DNA from 2 places in the Clostridium gasigenes genome. Region 1 is predicted to be linked to the other one. Evidence: predicted binding sites of a transcription regulator. Region 1 holds the regulator's gene; the other holds the start of a gene.
What was found. The regulator Rex, encoded in region 1, represses fermentation and respiration genes when NADH is low (regulators of the CRP and FNR family bind a similar motif). The targets are predictions, from matches to a motif close to ATTGTTAANNNNTTAACAAT.
Positions count from the first base shown of each region.

Region 2: the regulator Rex is predicted to act here: its motif matches at 1,614-1,633, upstream of J1C67_RS05440 (aconitate hydratase).

Region 1 is NZ_CP071376.1:851,225-857,167, forward strand. Features, by position in the region: gene J1C67_RS04155 (electron transfer flavoprotein subunit beta/FixA family protein) at 1-104, opposite strand, end outside; gene J1C67_RS04160 (acyl-CoA dehydrogenase) at 118-1,257, opposite strand; gene J1C67_RS04165 (short-chain-enoyl-CoA hydratase) at 1,379-2,161, opposite strand; gene J1C67_RS04170 (redox-sensing transcriptional repressor Rex) at 2,440-3,069, opposite strand; gene J1C67_RS04175 (heavy metal translocating P-type ATPase) at 3,503-5,785, opposite strand; gene J1C67_RS04180 (ArsR/SmtB family transcription factor) at 5,823-5,943, opposite strand, start outside.
Region 2 is NZ_CP071376.1:1,096,012-1,101,954, reverse strand. Features, by position in the region: gene nifV (homocitrate synthase) at 403-1,554, shown strand; gene J1C67_RS05440 (aconitate hydratase) at 1,681-3,606, shown strand; gene J1C67_RS05435 (metal-binding protein) at 3,836-4,429, shown strand; gene J1C67_RS05430 (CapA family protein) at 4,561-5,829, shown strand.

The DNA.
Region 1 (5,943 bases):
TTTATAATTGAAGGAACACCCTCTCTAATAAGAGTTCCTGTTTTTGGATCAATTTTAACTGCTGCAGTATCTGGAACTTGTTTTAAACAAACTACTATATTCATCTATAATTCCTCCTTATCTTAATGCGCTACCTGCAATAACCATTTTTTGAACTTCTGAAGTACCTTCATAAATTTCAGTTATCTTAGCGTCTCTCATCATTCTTTCTACTGGGTATTCTTTAGTGTAACCATATCCACCAAAGATTTGAACTGCCTTAGTTGTAACTTCCATAGCTACTTCTGATGCTACAAGTTTTGCTCTTGCTGCATCAACTGCATATGGAAGACCTGCATCCTTTAAGAAGGCTGCTTTATAAACTAAAAGTCTAGCTGATTCAACTCTAACATCCATATCCGCTATCATCCATTGTAAACCTTGGAATGCTGATAATGGTTTACCGAATTGTTTTCTTTCCTTCATATATGTGCAAGCTTCTTCTAAAGCTCCTTCTGCAATTCCTAGTGCTTGAGCTGCTATACCAATTCTACCACCATCAAGTGTTTTCATTGCTACTCCAAATCCTCTACCTTCTTGTCCAATTAAGTTTTCCTTTGGAACTATACAGTTTTGCATAACTAATTCTGTAGTTGAAGATGCTCTAATTCCTAGCTTATCTTCATGCTTTCCTATTGAGAAACCTGGGAAGTCTTTTTCAACTATAAATGTTGATATTCCTTTTGTTCCCTTGCTTCTATCTGTCATTGCAAATATTATGAAAGTCTCCGCAACTCCACCATTTGTTATAAATATTTTTGAACCATTTAAGATATAGTTGTCCCCATCTAAAACAGCAGTTGTTTGTTGTCCGGATGCATCTGTACCTGCTCCTGGTTCAGTTAACCCAAAGGCTCCAAGCTTTTCACCTTTTGCAAGTGGAGTTAAATATTTAACTTTTTGATCTGCGTTACCAAATTGGTTTATTAATGATGCACAAAGTGAAGTATGAGCAGATACTATAACACCAGTTGTACCACAAACCTTTGATAATTCTTCTACTGTTAGGATATATGAAAGAGTATCTCCGCCAGCTCCACCATATTCTTTAGAAAATGGAATCCCAAGCATACCTAGCTTAGCCATTTTTTCAACGTTTTCCATTGGAAATCTTTCAGTTTGATCTATTTCAGCAGCAATTGGTTTAACTTCGTTTATAGCGAACTCTCTAACCATTTGTCTTACTAATTCTTGTTCTCTAGTTAATGTAAAATTCATTCAAGTTACCTCCTTATAATTAGGCTTTTTTTAGAAAATAATTAATTACTTTCTAAAAACCTCCTTACACTTTTTATTTGTTTGAATATTTATATTATTTTTTATTTATTTAATATTGCGACTATTTATTTTGGAAGTTTTTGGTTCTTCTTTCTATGAAAGCACCCATTCCCTCTACTTGATCTTCTGTCGCAAAACATTTTCCAAAATCTTCAGCTTCAATTACTATTGCACTATCTATGCCTACTTGCATTCCTCTATTAATTGCATCCTTACATAATTTAACTGCAATTGGAGCGTTAGCAATTATCATGTTTGCCATAGCTTTAGCTTCTTCCATTAGACTTTCTAAAGTAACAACTTTATTTACAAGACCTATTCTTAACGCTTCATCAGCCTTAATTATTGCTCCTGTATAAATTAATTCTTTAGCTTTTCCAATTCCAACAATTCTTGGCAGTCTTTGAGTTCCACCAAAACCTGGAGTTATTCCAAGCCCTGCTTCAGGTTGCCCAAATCTAGCTCTTTCCGATGCTATTCTTATGTCACATGACATTGCAAGTTCACATCCACCACCAAGTGCAAAACCTGATATTGCAGCTATTACTGGCTTTCCTAAGTTTTCTAATCTTCTGAACACTTTGTTTCCAAGAATACCAAATTCTTTTCCTTGCTTCTCATTAAGGTCTTTCATTTCAGCAATGTCAGCTCCTGCAACAAAAGCTTTTTCTCCTGATCCTGTAAGGATTACGCAGTAAATATCATTATCATTTTCTAAATCTGTTATAACAATATCTAGATCTGCTAATGTTTCTGAGTTTAAAGCATTTAAAGCCTTTGGTCTATTGATTGTAACAATAGCTAAATTACCTTCTTTTTCAAGAAGTACATTTTTTAATTCCATGCTTAAAGTCCTCCCCTTTTATATCTGCTTAATTTATTAAATTTATAAACTTAGCATAGTTAAAATTTACCCATTTAAATTTCTCATAAGTTGACTTGCTTTTTATTGAAGCCCATAAAAAAACCAATCGTTTTCACTAATCTTTGTTAATATTCTAACAAGTATAGGTAAAAAATAATCGAAGTTTTTAAACTTCAACTATTATTATAATCGTACTATTTAATTATTTCAATATTTATTTCAATTTTTCGATAATTTTAACAATTTAGTTTTTATTATTAACTCTTATGCAATAAATATATTAGCGTTAGTAAACTCTCTGACAGATGTACATTTTCTACAGTAACATCCTCTGGAACTACTAAATCTACTGGTGCAAAATTCCATATACCTTTTACTCCACCTGCAACTAAGGTATCGCATACTTTTTGAGCATTAATTCTTGGTACACATATCATAGCAATATCTATATCATTAACCTGAAGAAAAGGTTCCATATTATCTATATCTTGAATTTCTGTACCCATCATTCTTAAACCTGTAAGTTTCGGGTTAGCATCAAATATACCTTGCAGAAACAAACCTAATTCTGCAAACCTACTGTAATTTGCAATCGCTTGACCAATATTTCCAGCACCTACTATTACTGTTTTATAATCTTTATTTAATCCAAGTATTAAACTTATTTGCTTATATAAGTCCTTAACATTATAACCATAGCCTTGTTGACCAAAATCACCAAAGCAATTCAAATCTTGACGTATTTGCGAAGCTGTAAATCCGATTTTTTCCCCAAGTTCTTTTGAAGAAATTCTATCAACATCATTTTTCATTAGCTCTTGTAAATATCTATGATATTTAGGTAATCGCTTAATTACAGCCATAGAAATATTCTTTTTCTTTTCCATACTGTACACTTCTCCTTAACATTTTAGTTATTTTAATTTAATATATATAATAATATCATATCCTACTTATTTAATCTATATTTAAACTTTTTCTATTTTTAACTTTTAGCAGTTATCCATTTAACAAAGTTGTAAATTTTATTATTAAGGCATCTTCAAAAAATAACTAGATACATACTAGTCTTTTTTTGAAGATTCCTAATATAAAAATATTTTTTCATACTTTTAAATTTTATTATAATAACATCTGAAAATAATAATTTTTATAAAAAAAAGAGACTTATGTATAACGTAGCAGATGCGTTATACATAAGTCTCACAATTTAATACAGAGCCAAGCTCTGTAACAAGATTCACGATCTTGTATGCTATCCCTACGCCTGAAATTTTTAACCTCACTAATTATATTTAAAATGATGAAATTTGTCAATGGCTATTTTAGGCATCTTGTCGAATTTAGGACTGCAATTATTGTTACACCTACATCTGCAAAAACTGCTGCCCACATACTAGCCATTCCTAAAGCTACAAGTATAAGAACGAATGCTTTAATTCCTAATGAAAATATTATATTTTGCCATAAAATCTTATTAGTTTTTCTAGCTATTTTTATAGCTTCAACTAAAGATTCTGGATTATCCTTCATCAATACAACATCAGCAGCTTCAATTGCTGCATCTGATCCAATTCCCCCCATTGCAATTCCTATATCGGCTCTTGCAAGTACTGGCGCATCATTTATTCCATCTCCTACAAACGCTATTTTACTCTTAGAATTCTTAGCCTTAAGCAATGTTTCTATTTTTTCAACCTTATCTATTGGTAATAATTCTGAGAATACTTTATCTATTCCTATAATTTTTCCAACTCTTTCTGCCACTGATTTTCTATCTCCTGTTAGCATAACAGTTGTATGCACCCCAATTTTCTTTAACTCTTTTATAGCATTTGCTGCATCTTCTTTTATCTCATCTGAAATAATTATATTTCCTTTATATTCTTTATTTATTGCTACATGAATTATTGTTCCTATAGATTCTACTTCATTGTATTTTATATTGAACATATTCATTAATTTATAATTACCAAGAAGTATATCTTCTTCATTAATTTTAACACTAATTCCATGGCCAGATACTTCTTCATAATTTTTAATTTGATCCTTATTAATTTCTTTCCCGTAAGCTTTAACTATTGATTGAGCAATTGGATGATTTGATAGTGACTCACCTAAAGCTGCAATTTCCAATAACTTATCTTTTTCTATATCTACTGCATTTATTTCTGTTACTTTAAATACACCTTTAGTTAATGTTCCTGTCTTATCAAAAACTACAGTATCAATATCTTTTAAAGCTTCAAGGTAATTTCCACCCTTAATTAATATTCCTTTTTTAGAAGCTCCACCAATTCCTGCAAATAATCCTAAAGGAATTGAAACAACTAACGCACAAGGACATGATACAACTAAAAATGATAAAGCTCTATATATCCAAATATTAAATGTTTGCCCTGGTATTAAAAGCGGTGGTAATATAGCTAATGCCAATGCTGAAAATACTACTATTGGAGTATATATCTTTGCAAATTTTGTTATAAATTTCTCTGTTGGAGCTTTTTTATTTGATGCATTTTCAACTAATTCCAATATTCTAGCTACAGTTGATTCACCAAATTCTTTAGTTACCTTAACTTTTAAAACTCCATTTGTATTTATACATCCTGCTAATATTTCATTATCTACTGTTATTTCTCTTGGAACTGATTCCCCTGTTAAAGCACTAGTATCAACAAAACTTTTTCCTTCTATAACTATTCCATCTAAAGGAACTCTTTCTCCTGGTTTAACAATAATTATTTCCTCAACCCCCACCTCTTCAGGTGACACTCTTCTTTCATCATTCCCATTTAATATATTTGCATAATCTGCTCTTATATCCATCAATGATGTTATTGATTTTCTTGAATGGTTAACTGCATAACTTTGGAACAGTTCTCCAACTTCATAAAATAACATAACTGCAACGGCTTCTGGATATTCTCCTATTATAAATGCGCCTAAAGTTGCAACTGTCATTAAGAAGTTTTCATCAAAAATTTCACCTCTTAATATATTTCTAATAGCTGTTAAAACAACTTTTCCACCTATTAACCCGTAACTTATTGCAAATAATATTATTGAAAGCAGTCCATTACCATTAGTTATAATTGCTATAATGTATATTATAGCTCCAATTATTAAAGTTAAATTATCTTTTATTTTAAAACTTTGTCCATCATGTGAATGGTCGTGACCATGTTCTTCTTTATGCTTATCTTCATGGTGCAATTCATGATTACCTTCTACATTGTTAACATTAGTTTTCTTTGTATGATTATGACCTTTATCCAAACATCCTGAATCATCACTTGAGTGTTCATGTTTATGATCACTAATTGAACATTTTGCACTTTCACATTTTTTAATATTTCGATTAGCTACTACCTTTCCAATTTTCTCCGTAACCTTAACACCTGGTTCTAATTTTTTAATTATATTTTTTACTTGATTAATTATATCTTCTTTTTCATAACCATCTTTTATTTCTAAAATTAAAGTAGCAGTTGAAAAATTTACAGTGGCTTCTTTAATGCTTTCTAGCTTATTAATCCTATCTTCTATTTTATTTGCGCAATTAGCACAATCTAATCCATTTAACAAAAACTTTTTTTCCATTATTATTCCCCCTTTAAACTTTAATTTAAGAATTATATTATTCTGTTATATGACTAAGTCCTGCGTCAAAAATATGCTTTATATGATCATCATCTAATGAATAGTATATTACTTTCCCATCTCTTCTGTATTTAACTAATCTATTAGACTTTAAAACT
Region 2 (5,943 bases), 240 kb from region 1:
AATAATTTTAGATACAATAAAGTGACTTTAACTTTTAAATAGCAAAAAAGTAGCTAAATAATAATGCAAGATAAAATAAAAACATTGCATTATTAGGATTAAAACAAAGCAAAATTGTTTTTAAAACAATTAAAATGAATAAAATAAAATAAAACTTGCAATTATTTATAAAATGCATGATAATTTGATTGTTAATAAAAAAAAATTATGATAAAATAATAAATAGGGAATTATAGTTGATACAATAAAAGGGGCCTTAAATATCTTATTTTTACATGGAATTATTTGAATATTCATACAGATAGAAAATTAATATTCGGAAATATTTTATTTAAATAGGATATAAGTATTTAAAATAGAAATGCAAAGCAATAAGCAATAAGTGTAAAAGGGGGATTTTAAATGTCTGTTAAAAATTTAGAAAATGGTAAAAAAATATACATTGTAGATACTACATTAAGAGATGGGGAGCAAACAGCTGGGGTAGTTTTTGCAAACCAAGAAAAGGTAACAATTGCTTCAATGTTAAGCGATGTTGGGGTTGATCAACTTGAAGTAGGAATTCCTGCTATGGGTGGGGATGAAAAAGAAGCAATAAAGGAAATTGTAAAAAGAAATAAAAAGAGTAGCATAATGGCTTGGAACAGAGCTGTAATTAAAGATATTGAGCAATCAATAGATTGTGGTGTAGATGCTGTAGCTATTTCAATTTCTGTATCTGATATTCACATTAAGCATAAACTTAAAACTTCAAGAGCTTGGGTTCTTGAAAGTATGGTTACTGCTGTAGAATATGCAAAGAAAAATGGTCTTTATGTATCGGTTAATGGGGAAGATGCATCAAGAGCTGATAGGGATTTTTTAGTTGAATTTATTAATATAGCTAAAGCTGCTGGGGCGGACAGGTTTAGATATTGTGATACTGTTGGTATAATGCAACCTTTCAAAATTAGAGAAGATATTAATTACTTGTTTGAAAAAACAGGTTTTGATATAGAAATGCATACTCATAATGACTTTGGAATGGCAACAGCTAATGCAATAGGTGGGATAATGGGTGGAGCAACTCATGTTGGAGTTACTGTAAATGGGCTTGGAGAAAGAGCTGGAAATGCAGCACTTGAAGAAGTATTAATGGCATTAATGTTTGTTTATGATTATAAAGGTGATATAGATACAAAGATGTTTAGGGAAGTATCTGAATATGTTTCAAGAGCATCGGGTAGAATTTTACCAGTGTGGAAGGCTATAGTTGGAGACAATATGTTTGCCCATGAATCAGGAATACATGCAGATGGAGCTATAAAAAATCCTAAAAACTATGAAGCTTTTGACCCAGATATTGTTGGAGCTCAAAGACAAATAGTTATTGGAAAGCACTCTGGTAGAGCAGGAATTATAAATAAATTTAAAGAATATGGAGTTGAATTAGATAGTGAATCTTCACAAGTTATATTAGAAATGGTTAGAGAATCTTCAGTAAGAGTTAAGAGAACTCTTTTTGATAAGGAATTAGTTGAAATATATAAAGAATATAAAAGGCTATTAAAATAAAAATTAATTAGATATTAAAAAAATAACAGTCGGGTTGGTAAAATAGAGGATCAGGTGGGCTAGCTATTTTAATAACAATAAGAAATAAGAAATAAGCAATAAGCAATTTATAAGGGGGAAAAAACAATGGGAGATAATTTAGTTACTAAAATACTTAAAAGCCATCTAGTAGAGGGTGAATTAAAAATAGGTGAACCAATAGGGATAAGAATAGATCAAACATTAACTCAAGATTCAACAGGAACTATGGCGTATCTTCAATTAGAAGCTATGGGAATAGACAGAGTAAAAACTAAAAGATCTGTAGCATTTATAGATCACAATATGTTACAACAAGGGTTTGAAAATGCAGATGATCATAAATTTATTCAAACAGTAGCATCAAAGTATGGGGTACATTTTTCAAAACCAGGTAATGGTATATGCCATCAAGTATTTTTAGAGAGATTTTCTACTCCAGGAGAAACTTTAACTGGGTCAGATAGCCACACTCCAACGGCTGGTGGCGTTGGAATGCTTGCTATGGGGGCAGGAGGATTGGATGTTGCATTAGCTATGGGTGGTGGATCTTATTATATAAATACACCTAAAGTTTGTAAAATTAACTTAGTGGGCAAATTAAAACCAATGGTTGCAGCAAAGGATATTATATTAGAAGTACTTAGAAAACTTACTGTTAAAGGTGGAGTAAATAGAGTATTTGAATATGCAGGCATGGGGGTAAAAACTTTATCAGTTCCACAAAGAGCAACTATTACTAATATGGGAGCAGAACTTGGAGCAACTACTTCAATGTTCCCAAGTGATGAAAGAACTTTAGAATTTTTCAAGGCTCAAGGTAGAGAAGAAGATTGGATAGAATTTATGCCAGATTTAGATGCAGTATATGATGAAGAAGTAATTGTAAACTTAGATGAGCTTAGACCACTAGCAGCAAAACCTCATAGCCCAGATAATATTGAAGAAATTTCAACTATTGGAAAGATAAAAGTAGATCAAGTTGCAATTGGTAGTTGTACAAATTCTTCTTATGAAGATTTAATGAAAGTTTCAAAAATATTAAAAGGTAAAAAGGTTCATCCAGATGTTAGTTTAGTTATAGCTCCAGGTTCAAGACAAGTTATGGAGATGATGGCTAGAAACGGAGCACTTGCAGAGATTATTAGTTCTGGAGCAAGAGTCCTTGAAAATTCTTGTGGTCCATGTATTGGTATGGGGCAAGCGCCTGGAACTAATGGGGTATCGCTTAGAACATTTAATAGAAATTTTTATGGAAGATCTGGAACATTATCAGCTAATGTGTATTTAGTTAGCCCAGAAACGGCGGCAGTTTCAGCAATAGCGGGGGTTTTAACTGATCCAACAGAAATTAATATAGACATAACTGTTGAAATGCCAAAGGAATTCTTAATAGATGATTCTATGATATTAGCACCAGCTCCAGTTGGAACAAAAGTAGAAGTTCTGCGAGGTCCTAATATTAAACCATTCCCAGTGAACGATAAATTAGGTGAAGTTGTAGAGGGTAAAGTTTTAATTAAAGTTGAAGATAATATAACAACAGATCATATTATGCCTTCAAATTCAAAACTTTTACCATTTAGATCTAACATTCCTTATCTTGCAGATTTCTGTTTTAATACAGTAGATTCAGATTTTCCAAAAAGAGCTAAGGAAAACAATGGTGGAGTTATAATAGCTGGAAACAATTATGGGCAAGGATCAAGTAGAGAGCATGCAGCACTTGCACCTCTTCATTTAGGAATAAAAGCTGTTATAGCTAAATCATTTGCACGAATCCATAAAGCTAACTTAATAAACAATGGGATAATACCATTGGAATTTGAAAATGAAACAAATTATGATGCGCTAGATAATTTAGATAAACTAGTTATGGAAAATATTCAAAGTGCATTAGACAATGGAGTAGTTAAAGTTAAAAATGTTACTAAAGAAACAGAGTTTAATGCTTTGGTTCAATTAACAGAAAAAGAAATAGCTGTAATTAGAGCTGGTGGAAGACTTAACTATGTAAAATCACAAAATAAATAGATTATTTATTTTATTATGACTAAGTTAAAGGAAAGCGATTATTTGCTTTCCTTTATTTTTAGTATTTAAAACAGAGAATGATGGTGTAACTAACCTATCCACTTATACGATAGGCGTTAGCCTAGAGGTTTTTTATATACCTAAATATATAAAGGTGATATACTTGATAAATAAAGATTTAATTTAAAATCATTAACAAAAGATAGAGATCAAAGGAGCACTAAAGAAAATGGCATCTGGGAAGACTCACGATAAAATAACAGTTATAATGTCTCCCTTTGCAGCAGGAATATTCTTTTTAATTAACTTTTCAAAGTCTAAAGATATTGGCAATATAATTGCTTTTACTATTTTAGGAGTGGCTGTTTATATATTTGGTGGATATATGTTTTCAGGAGATGTTGACATAGAGAGCGTAGAATTTAATAGATGGGGACCTTTAAAAGTTATATGGCGTTTGTATCAAAGGCTATTTAGTCACAGAAGTATATTCACACATGGGTTTATATTAGGACCTGCAATAAGAATTTTATATGTTTATGGAATATACTTAATAATATGTGCATTGCTTTATGCTTTGGATGTTATAAACTTATCAACTTCACAACTGATAAAGGCTACTGCTTTATTTATGGAAGAGAATAAACAGTTATCATTTAATATAATAGTAGCTTTGTTTTTAGGATCAGGGTTACATACATTAACTGATTTAATATATAGTTTTTTTAAGAAGATATTTAAAGGCAAGAAAAGACCTCGTAGGGGTAAAAAAAGAAAAAATTATCTGCAAAGAGAATTCCTTAGAAAGTTAAAATTCAACTAATTATAAAAATAATTAGTTGAATTTTTTTATTTTTATTTAAATTGTAAATTTTTACAAAATAATTATGGGTAATAATATATATATTTGATATAATTAAGATAAATTAAATAAATTGAAAGAAGGGTGTTGAAATGAAAAATAAAAAACTTCTATCAGCAATAATGGGACTTATGTTAGTTGTACTATTAGGACTTAGTGTAGGTAATGTTGATAAGGTACTTGGAAATAAGCCTAAGGAAGATAAAAACCAACAAGAGGATAAAGCTGTTATAAAAAACATTGAGGAACCTGAACTGGAAAAAACAAAAACTATAGAAATAGTTGCCACCGGTGATGTGTTGATTCATAAAGAGATTTTAGATACTCAATATGACGCTACAAAAGATAGCTATGATTTTAACAATAATTTTCAATATATAAAAAGCTACTTAGAAAATGCAGATTTAACAATATCAAATTTAGAAACAACTTTAGCAGGAAAAGAAAATTATGGATACTCAGGATATCCCTCTTTTAATTCACCAGATTCTTTAGCTGATGCAATGAAAATCGCGGGTATTGATGTTGTTGCTAATATGAATAACCATGCTTTAGATAGAGATGTTAAAGGATATAAAAGAACAAGACAAACACTAGTAGATAAAGGTTTTGATGTAATAGGAACAAGAGCAACGGATAAAGATAAAAGGTATGTAATAAAAGATGTAAAAGGAATTAAGATGGGAATAACATCTTATGGATACACAATGACAGGGGAAGATAATAAAAGAGGCTTAAATGGAATTGTTATACCCCAGGAAATATTACCGTTAATGAATAGTTTTCATCCTGATAATTTAAATTGGGATTTAGAAAACATGAAAGAGCAAATAGCAAATATGAAAGCTGATGGAGCAGAGGTTATTGTATTTTATATGCATTGGGGAGATGAATATGAGTTAGAGCCAAATGCTATGCAAGTGAAAATAGCACAATTTTTAGCTGATGAAAAAGTAGATATAATATTTGGGACACATCCTCATTCGCTTCAACCAATAGATATATTAAAGTCTTCAGATGGAAAAAGTGAAACTCCTGTAATTTATTCAATGGGAAACTTTTTATCAAGTCAAAGAACTGAAAGAATACAAAATCCATATACAGAAGATGGGGTAATAGTGTCAGTTAACATAACTAAAAATTTGGAAAGTAATGAAATTGTAGTAGAAACACCAACTTATATACCAACATGGGTTAACTGGTACGAGAAGAAGGACAAGCTATTCTATGAAGTTGTACCTGCAACTATAAATGACGCAGGATATCTTACCGAGGAAGGAAAGAAAAGAGTTGTGGAATCTTACAATAGAACAAAGGGCGTTATAGAAAAGTATAATGATAAAATAAAAGTAAAAGAATAAAAAGTAGTAGATTTTTGATGAATTAATAGGCAATATATATTAAAAATTTCCACTATTGTGTATAATGTGCTAAAATAGTGCAAATAGTGCAATTGTTAAAACAAGGTATTGGTA